Regions from separate parts of the Alteromonas sp. ISO5 genome, predicted to be linked through region 1. Evidence: predicted binding sites of a transcription regulator. Region 1 holds the regulator's gene; each other region holds the start of a gene.
The links. The regulator sigma-54, encoded in region 1, starts transcription at its own class of promoters, with help from an activator protein. The targets are predictions, from matches to a motif close to GTTGGCACGNNNNTNGNNT.
Positions count from the first base shown of each region.

Region 1 (4,786 bases):
GGCTTCTTTATCGCCTTTTTTTAGGGTGATTTCGGCATCAAACTGATTGGCCAGTTGCACTAACTGAGTAGCGGCCCGTGCATGCAGGCCAAGCTTGTTAACAATGGTAAGGGTTTTTTCTACGCGCATTATCGGTTTAACTCCCGGTGACGAATTTGCACATCAGGGTGTTTATCGCCGTATATTTTGGCCAGTGACTGCGCGACAAATACGGAACGATGCTGGCCACCGGTACAACCAATGGCAATGGTGACATAGCTGCGATTATTTCGCTCCAGATGCGGCATCCAGGTATCCAGCAGGTTTTGAATTTGCCAGATAAATTTAGTCACAATGGGCTGTGAACCCAGAAAAGCTTCTACCGGTGAATCCAGGCCGGTAAGGTGCTTAAGATCCGGCTCCCAGTGCGGGTTGGGGAGAAAACGAACATCAAACACGTAATCGGCATCTTTGGGAATACCATGCTTAAAGCCGAAAGATTCAAATACCAGCACCAGCCTGGAACTCTTTTTACCCAGAATACGCTCGCGGATAAGCTCCGCCAACTGATGAATGGATAAGCGGTCGGTATCAATATAGAGGTCAGCCCGCTCGGTGATGGGCGCGAGGAGTTCTTTTTCTGCCTGTATTGCATCAGCCAGGGATTTATTCAGTTTGGCCAGCGGGTGCAGGCGGCGGGTTTCACTAAAGCGCTTCACCAGCATGTCATCACTGGCATCCAGATAGACAATGGTCATCGACCAGGATGAGGGCAGATAGTCGAGAATCTCGACTAATTCATCGGGATCCTTTGGCAGGTTACGCACGTCGATACTCACGGCTACCTGATCGTATTCGTCGACTACGGTATGGGTGAGCGTTGGGAGCAAGTTTACCGGAATGTTATCAACGCAGTAGTAGCCTAAATCTTCCAGGGCCCTTAGCGCAACGGATTTGCCGGAGCCGGAGCGCCCGCTGATAATAATGAGTTTCATGGTTGTGTCAGACTCCCTGCCGGACTATTGTTCAGCCTGGTCGCATAGTGCGGCGATAACCTGTTCCTTCGATTCGGCGTTACGGATCGTTTTTACAATGCTTTTCTGGCTTAACTTACCGGCGATAGTTGCGAGCGTTTGCAGATGCCCTTCGGTTTGGTTTTCTGGCACCAAAATGGCAAAAAAGATATCCACCGGTTTATCATCAATGGCGTCAAAGGCAATAGCCGGGGTGGTTGTTACTACCACAGCTGTTACTTTGGAAAGGTTAGCCAGTCTGCCATGGGGCAAGGCTATGCCATTACCAATGCCGGTGCTACCCATTTTTTCCCGGCTGAGCAGGGCATTGAGGGCGTCTTCTTTTTGAATTTCGGCGTTGGTTTCGGCAGCAATATCACTGATGATTTCTAAAATTCGTTTTTTACTGTTGCACTGGACCGCACATTCAGTGCGATCCAGGCTAACTAAGGCTTGAATATTCATAAGGTTAAATTGGGCCTAGTGCTTTTTGAGCTTTTCCTTATGCTTTATTACCTGGCGATCGAGTTTGTCGATCATACTGTCTATCGCAGCATACATATCCTGATTTTCTGACGAGGCAAATACTTCCGCTCCACTTAAATGCATCGTGGCTTCGGCTTTTTGAGTAAGCTTTTCCACGTTGAGGATCACATGCACATTGGATATGTGATCAAAGTGGCGCTCCAGTTTAGTAAACTTGGTATCAACATAATTACGCAAAGAATCGGTTATCTCGATGTGATGACCTGTAAGATTTATTTGCATAGTTCGTCTTCCTTATATTTCGGCCTAAATAAGGCTCTTGCGTTGGTTAGACGGTGGAATCGACAAGGATTCCCGGTATTTTGCTATTGTTCGCCGGGCAACTTTAATACCTTGATCGGCCAACAATTGAGCAATTTTGCTGTCGCTTAGTGGTTTACTGGGCTTCTCGGCGGCAACCAGTTTTTTGATCAGAGCGCGGATGGCAGTGGATGAACATTCTCCGCCAGACTCAGTGGCTACGTGGCTGGAGAAGAAGTATTTCAACTCAAAAATACCGCGAGGGGTGTGCATGTACTTTTGGGTAGTAACCCGCGAAATGGTGGATTCATGCATATCGACCATCTCGGCTACGTCATTGAGGACCATAGGCTTCATCATTTCCGGGCCGTGTTCGAAAAAACCCATTTGCTGCTGCACAATGCAGTTAGCTACCTTGAGCAAGGTTTCGTTACGCGACTCCAGACTCTTAATGAACCACTTGGCTTCTTGCATGTGCGAGCGAATAAACTGGGAATCTGAACTGTTACGGGCCTGGCGGCTCATGGCAGCGTATTGTTGATTTACGCTCAGTTTTGGCAGACTGTCCGGGTTAAGTTCAACCACCCAACGACCTTTTTTCTTGGTGACCGATACGTCAGGAATAACGTACTCAGGTTCCTGGGTAATTAGCGCACTACCTGGACGCGGATTAAGGGTTTGCAATAAGCGCATCGCTTCTCGCAAATCGTCTTCCTTCAGGCGTGACTTACGCATTAAGGTGCGATAGTCCTTGCTGCCCAGCAGGTCGGCATAGTCTTCGATAAGGATCTTTGCTTCCTTGAGCCATGGCGTGTCGGGAGCAAACTGTTTTAACTGGACCAGTAGACACTCCTGAGGGGTACGTGAACCTGAGCCAATGGGGTCAAACATTTGAATCCGCTTTAGTACGCATTCAATTTCGTCGGCTTCAACCGGCTCTTCCATATCTTCAGTATTGACGCTCTGCAGGATATCTTCAACTGTTACCGTTAAATAGCCTGATTCGTCAATTGAGTCGATAATCGCAATGGCGATTGCGCGGTCTACATCACTGAAGGGCGTCAGGCGCATTTGCCAGAGCAGGTGGTCCTGGATGTTGTCGGTAGTTTCACCCTGAAAAACCTGGTCATCGTCATTTGAAGCCGGGCCAGGCGCAGGCGCCGATGATGCTGAGTAATATTCATCCCAGGTGCTGTCGATAGGGAGTTCATCGGGCAGTTCGTTTTTCTCGAGCGCCTCGTTGGTGTCCATGCTGGTCTCGGTACTGGCCGTTGCGGCGGCATCGGCTTCAGCATCAAGCTTGCTTTTCTCTATAGTATCGTTGTCGCTGGTGTCATCAACTTCCAGTAACGGATTCGAATCGAGTGCTTCCTGGATTTCCTGTTGTAAATCCAGGGTAGAAAGTTGCAGCAGTTTAATCGCCTGCTGCAATTGTGGCGTCATAGTAAGTTGTTGACTAAATTTGAGCTGTAAAGATGGTTTCATCTACTTCTGTTCTTAACGCCTTGCTTGTTATTGATGGGGACAAAACATGTTGTCTTTATGTATCTAACTATAGCCTGAATTGCTCACCCAGGTATACATCCTTGACCTTTTGATTACTCAAAACCTGTTCCGCAGTGCCTTGGGCGATTAATTCACCCTGACTGACAATGTAGGCTTTTTCACAGACGTCAAGGGTTTCCCGTACGTTGTGGTCAGTAATCAGAATACCAATTCCACGGTCACGAAGATGTTGTATGATCTTCTTTATATCATTAACCGAAATTGGATCAACTCCCGCAAAGGGTTCATCGAGCAAAATAAATTTCGGATTGGCTGCCAACGCCCGGGCAATTTCTACCCGACGCCGTTCTCCTCCCGACAAACTCATCCCTGTACTATTACGTATATGGTTGATATTGAATTCATCAAGTAGGGCATCCGCTTCATTTTGCTGTTCGGCAGACGAAAGGTCCTTGCGTGTTTGCAATATTGCCATGATATTGTCAAAAACCGTTAACTTTCTGAAAATAGAGGCTTCCTGGGGTAAATACCCAATCCCATTGCGGGCACGTTCGTGCATGGGCTGACGGGTCAGATCCATCTCGTCGATGCGAATATCGCCTTTATCCAGCGCCACCAGGCCCACAATCATGTAAAACGTGGTAGTTTTGCCGGCGCCATTGGGGCCCAGCAGGCCAACTATCTGGCCGGCAGACACCTCAACACTGACATCCCTTACTACCTGCCGGGACTTATACGACTTAGCTAAGTGGGTGGCGGTTAGGGTGGTCATTCGTTTTCATTATCCTGTTGGTCGCCCGTGTTGTCACGGGCCTTGCTTTCGTCGCGCACGGCTTCAATGTCTTCCAGACTAAATACGGTGCGCACCCGGCCATCCTCACTGCCGCTGCCGTCACCGGTGGCTTTAAGTTGTTCTTTTTCCATGTCGTAAACGATGGTTTCACCTTTTACCACACTGGTATTCTGATTTAATTCGGCATCGCCAGCCAGAGAAATGGTGCGATTAGCTACTTCATAACGGATTTCAAATGCGCGGGCTTCAACTACCCGGCCATCGTCCAGGGTCTGGCTGTAGACAGCAGGTTTTCCGGTAGCGATAAATACTTCCTTGCCTTTGCCGCCGCCGGCTTCTACTTCAACCCGGTCGGCCTTAATGCTAAGTGAGCCCTGGGTAACCTGCACATTATCAATCAGAATGGACTTTTTATTTTTACCATCCAGGAACTGCGACTCGGAAAACACCTCGATGTCTTTTTTGAAATCAGATTTGGCTGCCAGCACCACGGCCGGCGATAGTGCCAGCGACAGGCTAGTTAGCAGGGGAATAAGTCGTTTGCACATGATGATTCAACTCATAAGTTTTATTCAATAGGTTGGCGCGAAGTCCGTTACTCAATATCAGGAAATCAGGCCCCGAAATTTCCACCCTGGCTTCGGACACCATGGTTTGTTGGTCCAAATCTATCTCAAGGTAGTCAGTGGTTACCCGCTGCACAAAGTCA
Region 1 covers NZ_CM176572.1:2,824,270-2,829,055, forward strand. Annotated here, with positions in the region: gene AC2T0J_RS12650 (HPr family phosphocarrier protein) at 1-129, opposite strand, end outside; gene rapZ (RNase adapter RapZ) at 129-974, opposite strand; gene ptsN (PTS IIA-like nitrogen regulatory protein PtsN) at 999-1,457, opposite strand; gene hpf (ribosome hibernation promoting factor) at 1,473-1,760, opposite strand; gene AC2T0J_RS12670 (RNA polymerase factor sigma-54) at 1,785-3,263, opposite strand; gene lptB (LPS export ABC transporter ATP-binding protein) at 3,331-4,056, opposite strand; gene lptA (lipopolysaccharide transport periplasmic protein LptA) at 4,053-4,625, opposite strand; gene lptC (LPS export ABC transporter periplasmic protein LptC) at 4,594-4,786, opposite strand, start outside.

Region 2 (4,786 bases), 2.5 Mb from region 1:
CTCTCTGTATCCATGGCTTGTATTTTCACCGACGGGTAGCGCTTTATCACGCTGGCAATCCGCGCATTAACCATTTTCGGCTCGAGGGATAAAAATGGCTTTTCTGTAATGTCCACCCACTTCGACTCTATCTGAGCGCCATCCAGCCATTGCATTGGATCCTGAGCCAACGGGTCTCGCAGAATATCCAGTTGAATGGTGCGCCAGCCGGTTTTCTCAGCACGATTAACCACTATTCCCGGCTGTTCGCCAATGCGCATCACCCTTATTAAACGTTGCTGATGGTCATATGCATTTAAAATCAGAGCCCCTGCGGACAAACTCAGCACAGATAATAGCCCGATGGCCAGATACGGCGGCTTACGTGCTTTATCGTCGGCCTCATCACGGCTTTTGGCTACCAGACAGGATTGCAGTAACACGGTGGTAGCCTCAAAAGGCTTGGTATTACCGTTGAAACTGCTGGCATCTTCGGTAAACATCTGATGGATGGATTCATTGGTATCTTCAAGCCTTATGGATAACTCCTGCGGGATATTACCTTTAACAGCAGCGACCAGCATCATGCTCGGCCCGTGTTTGATCACTAGTGAAAAATCCGCCGTTTTTACCACCTGTAAATTTTGCTCTTCAGCGCCTTCTGGGCGATTGAAGGAGTCGGCAACAAAGTCATTAATGGCAGTGAGCATTGCTGACACAAGTTCGCCATTGGCACTATCGGCTTCGTTAAAATTCACCGAATTAAGCAATATGCCCGATTCGTTGTGGATAAGAAGCACTTGTTCCACCCTGTACACGAAAGTCTGACTGACCACATATTGCGAAAAACTTATATCAGCGCGCCAGGCCTGAAAACGCCACTTAAAGCTCTTCAGCGTCAGGCTGTTTTCCAGTATTTCATTGGTTTTCTCAATAAACTCCGCGAGAAACGCCGTGACGGACTTACGCACAAGGCGGCCGACTAAGGGGTAAAAGTATCCCACGAACTTTTCACTTTGCCCTTGTACTGACGACTCTACCGATTTATTCACCACCGGCGTTAAGATATGCATGAGTTCATCATCCTTGCGCTGGCGGTCGTGCAGGGCTTCTACTACGACTTCGCTCACCATTAGCCGGGCGTGCTCCCTCATTATCTGAGTAACCTGCTCACCATTCTCGCCTAATAATATTTTGCGCAGCCGCTCAAGTTCAGCTTGCTCTGTCTGCGACCCTGGCTTATCGGAATAGTCAGTCATCAGACAAACAGTTACTGTTGATCAGTTTCTAAATTGACGGCCATCGCAGCCAGCAGTTTTGCCAGAGTTTTACGGTCGGTTTTGGTTGAACTAAGTTCGCTGGTCACTTGCTCTATTTTGGTTAGTGCTTCAGTAAATTTTGCGTCGTATTTTCTGGTTAGCTCTGTAACCGCTTGCTCAAGCGCTTTATGCAACTCATCATTATCCTGCTTATGATTGGCCTCTGACATTTCAAGCTCAGAATACAGTTTATCGGTAACACCACTAAGCTCTGCGGTTTTGTCGTCATAACACTTATCGACCGCCAGCGTTTGTTCATGTGCTTCATCCAGGCCTTTTTGCAGCGTATCATTGAGTTTTTGGACCTCGCTGGCGATTAGCTCATTGGTTTGAGCAAAGCGGTCCACCATAGCCTTTTCCAACGCTGCAATTCTTACCTCAATATCCTGCTGTGCGTCGCCAAATAAAATTTGACGTAAGGTAGTCAGTTCGGATGAATCATCGGCTTGTACTTGTGTTGCTGCTTGTTGTGCTTTCTTACCCGACATAATTTTACTATTCCCTGCTAGTGACACCATAAGCCCGCCGTAACCACTCTGTAACGAGGCCGGACAGTGAACTGGTTAATACTTGATGTACCTTTCGCTTTGTCTTGCGTAAAGCTTTACAACTTTCTGAGAACTTAATTCAGACGGGTTCCGAAAAGCACCTGTTCCTCTGTTGGATAGTTTATGCTCAGTTTTTCTTTTTTTCCATATTGATCTTACATTTAGCCATGTCATGCAAACGATGTAAGATGAACGCATTATCGCGTTATTTTTGCGGGGTATGTTGATTACTCGGTAATTGTCACGTTTAGTCCGTATTCACGTATCTCAAACATGAGGAAAAGCAGAAGAGGGGGACTTGATAATCCCCTTTATATTTTACCTGTATAAAGTTTTGCTGCTGGACTGACAACAGCAGGCAATTAGGGCCGTAATAATCTGATTTAAAACTTAGCGCTGTGAGCTGCCAAAAAGGGTTTTCATCTGATTGGCCATTTCCACAAACTTCTCTTTAATGGTACGCTTAAGACCAATATCCACACCGCCCATTAAAACAAAGCCTTCCACGGTAATAGTGGGGGCCTGTCGATCGGCAATCGACGGCGCTTTATTATCAAGCCCCCCCATCAAACAAAAAGCTTTTGTCACTACATTCACATTTTCCGGCACTTTGATGTCGATACCGCCCATAACACACAGGACTTTAATGGTGACGTGGGGCGTAGTAAACACGGCATCGGTAAAGTCGATATCTGAGCCGCCCATGAAACTAAGCACGCGAATTTCCGCAGGGACTTTCCAGCGTCCCGAACGATCCGAACCGCCCATTATATTGATGACGGTTTCATTCTCAGGCACATCCCCGGCACTGTAATTAATATTGAGCTTTTTCTCTTTTTGGCGGGTGTAATCGTCGTCAACCTGCATGGTAAGATCGGCGGCCAACTCAGCAATTTCGTGATGATCCTGACTCGCCATGGCTTTATCCAGACGGCGTTCAAAGGCTTCGGCTGAAATTACGCCATGGCTGTAGTGATAAATCAGTTTATCGATCACTTCTTCCCTGACCTGTTCGATAGGACGGTCTTCAAGTTTAACCATGATGGTTGCTCCCTGTTTTATTCGGTACCATTTGATTTTCGAATATTGAAGCAAATGCCACACCAACTAACAAACTACTAATTTTCAATAAGTTAAAAAACAACTCCTACTGAGAGTACAAGATTATCGCTAAATACTGGTCAATTACACCGCTTTCTGGTGTAGCTGACAATCCACAGACATATCGGTAAGCCGGCAAATCTGCTACATTACTGTGCTTTACGCAGAACCCTTAACTCACAATAACGCTTATGTCATCTAATTGTTTACCTGCCCCTGCATTTCGCACTGTCCTTTTCACGTTACTGTTGGCTGTGACCGGCTGCACCAGCACAGTTGTTCCCAAACTCAATCAGGTAACCGCAGCCGAAGTAGAAACCTTTGATAAGATTGCGCCGGTGGTGTCAGAGCTGAACAACCAATACGGTGCCGAAAATGTGCTTGTCGTAGCCGACATTGATAATACCCTGCTGACCAGCGCGACTGATCTGGGCGGCGATATCTGGTACCAGTGGCAACGCGGTAAGCTGGCGGTAAAGCCAACGCCGGAACAACAAGTAAGCTGCCTGTTCGAAGACGCTATCAGCCTGCTTTACGAGCTGGCGCCCATGAATCTGACTGAAGCTCAGGTCCCTGATTTACTCAACCAGTGGCAGGCATCAGGAAATACCCTGCTGCTGTTAACCTCCCGTGGGCCTAAAAACCGTGCAGCAACAGAGCGCGAGCTATACCGCAACAACATTAACGTTGGCCGCGCAGCACTTTCGCCAACGGATAATCCCAACCCGGTGTATCGGCAAAAGCTTGAGCGGGAAATGAGTTACAGCCGTGGCCTGATGATGACCACCGGCATGAATAAAGGCACTATGCTTGAGTGGATACTAACCAACACCGCGCGCAAGTTTGACGCCATCGTGTTTATCGATGATTCGCAGCATAACATCGAAAACATGGAAAATGCCTGGCAGCAGCAAAATGTTGATATGCGGATATTTCACTACACCCATATTGAGGCAGAGCGCAAAAACCTGCAGGGGCAGGTATTAACTGAAGTGCAGGCCCATCGCATGGCCGATGATTACGCTAAATTAATCGCCACTTTAAATAGTATTTTCCCTGCCCGTCAAAACAATGGACAGTGTCTCGGTCAGTAGGCCTGAGACCAAAGACCCGGCAGTTCACCGGGTCTTGTACCGTTATTAGAGCCGCTGATTAATAGCGCCGCGATAAGCATCAATCGCAGGCAACAGGCTGCAAATCAGTGTTGCCAACAGTATCGCGCCAACCACCATTGCGGTATGCAGAGTTAGCAGATTTGCCGAAATAAACATACCGTAGTGGCTGGCTAACCACTCTTTAGCCACTGCAAACACCCCGGATACCAGCGCTACCGCGCTAACGCTTGCCGCCCCGGCCAACAGTAAGGCTTCAACCAGGATTAAGCGAAATATGGTGCCTGCTCCGGCACCAATGATCCGCAATACGGCAATTTCCTTTTCACGCTGCTGCATAGAGGCCAGCAGCATTGTGGATAGCCCGAACAAGGAGGACAGCATGATAAGGATACTGATAAAGCGCAACAGGTTTTCAACGCTGGACATCATCTGCCACATCTCTGTTAGCGCAACACCGGGTAAAATCGCCATAAGTCGGTCATCCGGGTAGTTATTCAGCTCCCGTTGTAAGGTAAAGGTGGCAAACTTGCTGGTAAGACCCACCATCACCGCCGTAATGCTATCCGGTGCAACGAGTGTGTTTGCCATGTTGTCTGGCTGTTCTAACACATTATCCAGCTGTGCATGCGGTAAATGCATAGCTTCAATCCCCTGCAATGAAACATGCACGGTTTTATCCACCGGCGTACCGGTTGGGGCCAGAATGCCGGTAATGGTAAACGGC
Region 2 covers NZ_CM176572.1:373,032-377,817, forward strand. Annotated here, with positions in the region: gene AC2T0J_RS01660 (OmpA family protein) at 1-1,238, opposite strand, end outside; gene AC2T0J_RS01665 (hypothetical protein) at 1,250-1,816, opposite strand; gene AC2T0J_RS01670 (DUF1707 SHOCT-like domain-containing protein) at 2,237-2,890, opposite strand; gene AC2T0J_RS01675 (DUF2608 domain-containing protein) at 3,139-4,041, shown strand; gene AC2T0J_RS01680 (ABC transporter permease) at 4,087-4,786, opposite strand, start outside.
Region 2: the regulator sigma-54 is predicted to act here: its motif matches at 2,936-2,954, upstream of AC2T0J_RS01670 (DUF1707 SHOCT-like domain-containing protein).

Region 3 (4,786 bases), 1.9 Mb from region 1:
CGGCACTTTAAGCACCACCTGCTCATTTGAATGGCTATGGCGGGCAAGATACACGCTACTGCGTTCGGTGTTGCTGAGCAGCCTTTGGACACACCAGTCATCAATAACACTACCAGCTGTGATTGGGCTCGTAATAAATGGCAGATAACCGGATGATTCATAGCTGACCGGCACCGGCTGATTAATGGCCTTAACGTTAACCGCGGCGATGGTCAGGTTATCATTGCAACCAAAATCCAGAGCCATGTTAGCAACCTGTTCACAGCCTTTATTTAAGTCGGTGTCAGCTTGTTGCAAAACGGCTAACCAGTCCTCAACCGAGAGGGTTTCGGCGATACCGTCGGTCATCACCACGAAGGTATCCCCGGGCTGAATATCCCTGGCGGTAATGTCTACATTTAATTCGGGTTTAATGCCCAGTGCATTACTCAGATAATGATGGCCGCCTTCACCTTGCTGACGATGATCCTGCGTACACAGTTCGACCTGATGTTGACGAATGTGATAAATACGGCTGTCACCGCAGTGCAGTAAAATGGCTTTATCACCGTGCAGAAGCACGGCACTAAAGGTACACACGTAGCCCTTATCCGGATTCTCCCGATAGGGGCTAAGTTGTGACTTGATATATAAACGGGTGTTAATGGTTCGCAGGACCAACTCGGCGGCCCGTGCCGGTGACCATACGTTAGCCGTCATCAGGTAATCGCGAACAAACTCATTAATGGCCAGTTCGCTGGCGTATTGACTCACCTGACTACTGCTGATCCCGTCTGCCACGGCGGCAATAATGCCACGACGCTGCAAACGCGAAAAATCAGGCACTGTCACAGCGTGACAGTCCTGATTGATGTTTTTTATTCCTTTGCCGGAGAATGCTCCCCAGCGAACTTCAGGCATAGGAGCTTATACTTTATCGTTCACTTTCGCCGCCGGCACTGCTTTGTTAGTGCCGCCAGTGGCCAGTATACGCTTAGGTGCCGTTTTAACGTGAGTGGAATAAAGCGTCAGACCAGTAAATGCTAAGCCTCCTACCAGGTTACCTAACGCGGTGGGGATTTCATTCCAGATAAAGTAATCCATGATTGAAAACTCACCGCCCATGATCAGACCAAACGGGAACAGGAACATATTAACCACTGAGTGTTCAAAGCCCATAAAGAAGAACAGCATGATAGGCATCCACATCGCCAGTACCTTGCCACTGACATGGGTAGAAATCATCGCGCCAACCACGCCCAGTGATACCATCCAATTACACAACATGCCGCGAATAAAAATAGTAAACCAGCCAGCTGCACCGTATTCGGCGTACCCCAGAGTTCGAGCTTCACCGATCCCGGCAACTTTAGTAGCAATAGCTCCGCCATCGGTGTTGTAACCCATGGTAAAGATAAACGACATCATTAAGGCAACCGTTAACGCACCGGCAAAGTTACCCACAAACACCAGCCCCCAGTTTCGCAAGATTTGCGGCCAGGTAACCCCGGGCCGTTTTGCCAGCCAGGCCAGCGGCGCCAGTACAAATACACCAGTTAACAGGTCAAAGCCCATCAGATAAAGCATACAGAAACCAACCGGGAACAGGATAGCCCCAATCAGAAACACGCCGGTTTTAACGGCGATAGTTATAGCAAATACTGCCGCAAGTGCCAGAATAGCACCGGCCATAAACGCACGAATTAACGTGTCGCGGGTCGACATGTAAATCTTCGACTCACCCGCATCAACCATTTTGGTTGCAAACTCAGAAGGTAGTAAATACGCCATATTAATCACCTAAATATATTGAACAAAAACACACCCACAAACACTTCATTACAATCGTCAGGCACAAAAAAAGGCGTCCGCACTCACTCCTAAGAAGTAAGTTGCGGACGCCTTTATCCGAATTCTATTCCAATTGTAAAACCATTACGGTTTGCTGATTTTACCGATACAATTTCGATGCCAACTCAAGTGAAAATAAATAAACAATAATTATCAACAATTTAAAATAAAGCGCCGATTTTTTGAAACGCTTACCCTTAAGTGTGGCGCGCCACGATAGCGCAGTTTCACCATTAAAGTGCATTATTAACGGTGCAACTTCCTTTGCTGCGGTAATAATTGCGCGTGTTTTTGGCAAAACGCGCTATTACTGCCTATTTAAAACACAAACTGCATTCTTTGCGACCAAAGTATTACATGGGAATAAGAATTGCTTGCCTCCAAAGTTAATTTTAATAGCTGGTCTACTTTACGGAGCGCCTGATGAGCAAACACAGTGACATTACCAAGCGATTCTTATTGTCGGCGAAGCATCAGGAAATTCAGGCATTACAGCACCTGTCATCGAACTGTAGAACCGTAAAAGCGGTTAAGGACATGATCCATCAGTTACAGCGCGAACGTGGGCTCAGCAATGTTTACTTAGGCTCAAAGGGCGACCGGTTTTGTAAGCAGCGTCAGCAGCAAATAGCAGCCAGTGAGCGGTGTGAGCAGGATTTACGCAGCCTGCTGAAATCACTTTACCTTGGTCAGCAGGATAACGGCCAGTCCATGCGTTTACTCAGCAGTATCACCTTTGCCCTGCAAGGTATGGATCACCTACCCGATTTACGCAACAAAATTGCCGCTCAACAACTTACGCCTTTGGAATCCACTAACGCCTACTGCCGCTTAATTACCGGTTTACTCGACGTTGTTTTTGAGGCGGCCGATGTGGCCAGCGATCCCACCATGACCCGCTTACTGGTAGCCCTGTTTAACTTTATGCAGGGTAAAGAATATGCCGGGCAGGAACGGGCGTGGGGCGCTATTGGTTTTGCCGAAAGTCACTTCGACAGTGATCTGGGAGATCGGGTTAATGCCCTCAGTGACTCGCAGCAGCACTGCTTTGAAACCTTCGAAAACTTTGCTGATGAAGAAGAAATGCAAATGTGGCAGGGACAGCAAACCAGCGATACGGCCTCTCAAATCACTCGATTAAGAGCGATGATTCAGTCACTGGCCGCAGGCGGGGAATGCTCAGCTGAGCTCAGTGAAATCTGGTACGACATCGCTACGCAGCGCATCGATGCCATGCAGTCTATTGAAGAGCATCTGACCGACCGTCTAACCGACCAGGCTAGCCTACGCATTCAACAGGCCGAAGAAGAACTGCGCAATCATGAGCTGCTGATCGCTTCCCTGAACAGTTCGCCGCCACTTACCGATACGCCTATTACCATGCTTTATGACAATACGGTAAAGGGCCTTAAGGGTGCCGACAGAGAAGCGAATAAACTGCCCGAAGGCTCAGCCCTTTCGGCGCATAAATCGTTTTACGATCTGATTCGCGGCCAGGCTCAGCGTATCGAGGATATGGCCGACGAACTCAGTGCCGCCAGACAAGCACTCAATGAACAAAAAGTCATCGACCGGGCCAAATTGCTGTTGATGCAACAAGGCGAACTTTCTGAACAGCAGGCCTACCGCAAACTGCAAAGTACCGCCATGGAACAGAATATGCGCTTATCCGAACTGGCCCAACGGGTAGTGAGTCGTGTTGGTTGATGACACACTGCTAAAATTTTGCTATAAATCGCTGCCAACTAAATTTAGCTAAAGGATTTAGCAATGAAGAAAACCCTTTTTATCAGTCTGATTAGTCTACTCGCTGGCTGTGCGAGTAACCAACTGACCACAGATTCACAAGATAGTCGTAACAACGAAAACAACTTTGCACACCTCTCACTGACCACCGACGCCGAGTTTAATACACTGTGGACAGTTCAACGACGTGTGGATCCGGGTTATACAGCAGATGCGGCCAGAAACGGCCTGTCAGGTTGTGTAACGGTAAAATTTGTAGTGAACAGCCAGGGTAAAGCAGTGGTTCAGAAGATCACCGACTCATTTCCATTTGGTGTATTTGACAAAACAGCGATTAAAGCCATAAAGCAATGGCGCTGGCAGCCCACAGCGGCGAACACCGATAAAACACCGGCCCTGACTGAGGTTAAGTTTGATTACATGGTAGAAGGCACACAAAATAAAGCGTCAGCGGAAAAACACTGCAATATTACCCTTCCCTCTTCCTACTAAATGCACTTAATACTTTATTGGGTGCTGCCATCAGTAGCCCGTTTACGTTCATTTAACAAGGAAATCTCTGATGCGATTATGGACCTATCGACGTCCCTTCAAATATAACCACGACAACTATGAAATCCGCTATACCTTTACTATGACGACTTATACGTCGCGCCTGTACAAGGACGGAAAGGTGATTGATGAATTAACCGGTAACTTTATCGACGAGCTTAAAGTTCTTACTCACACCGTCCGTTGTGATGACGCAAACAATACGCTAAAAGTGTCGGTGGGCTACATCAACTGGCTGACCGTGGGCATTGAGGTTTACCAGGACGATAAGTGTATCTATGCCAGTCACCCGGGCAAAGATATTTACTTTGCCGATAAAACATTACAAAAACTAGCCGGTGCACAAGATACCGAAACGCTCAAACAAGAGCGCCAGCAACAAACTGACCTGTGGCAGAAAAACAAACACTCTATCTTCGCCGATATCGGCTTAGGTGCTGCGTTTTTTATAGTGTCCAAAACAACGGGCGATTTAACCGTTGCGGCATTTACCAGTATTGCTCTGGGCTTAGCTCTGGTTGTCATTCAACGTTTTGTTAAAGTTGACTTACTCGGCGGCTTTGCTGTTTTTGGTACGGTTATGCTATTGATATCCGCACTGTTATCACTCACTTTCGACAGTGAATTTTTTGTCCAGCTCAAAGGCACCATCATGGGA
Region 3 covers NZ_CM176572.1:4,700,125-4,704,910, forward strand. Annotated here, with positions in the region: gene AC2T0J_RS21280 (bifunctional protein-serine/threonine kinase/phosphatase) at 1-900, opposite strand, end outside; gene AC2T0J_RS21285 (formate/nitrite transporter family protein) at 907-1,770, opposite strand; gene AC2T0J_RS21290 (nitrate- and nitrite sensing domain-containing protein) at 2,254-3,537, shown strand; gene AC2T0J_RS21295 (energy transducer TonB) at 3,601-4,068, shown strand; gene AC2T0J_RS21300 (septation protein IspZ) at 4,139-4,786, shown strand, end outside.
Region 3: the regulator sigma-54 is predicted to act here: its motif matches at 1,937-1,955, upstream of AC2T0J_RS21285 (formate/nitrite transporter family protein).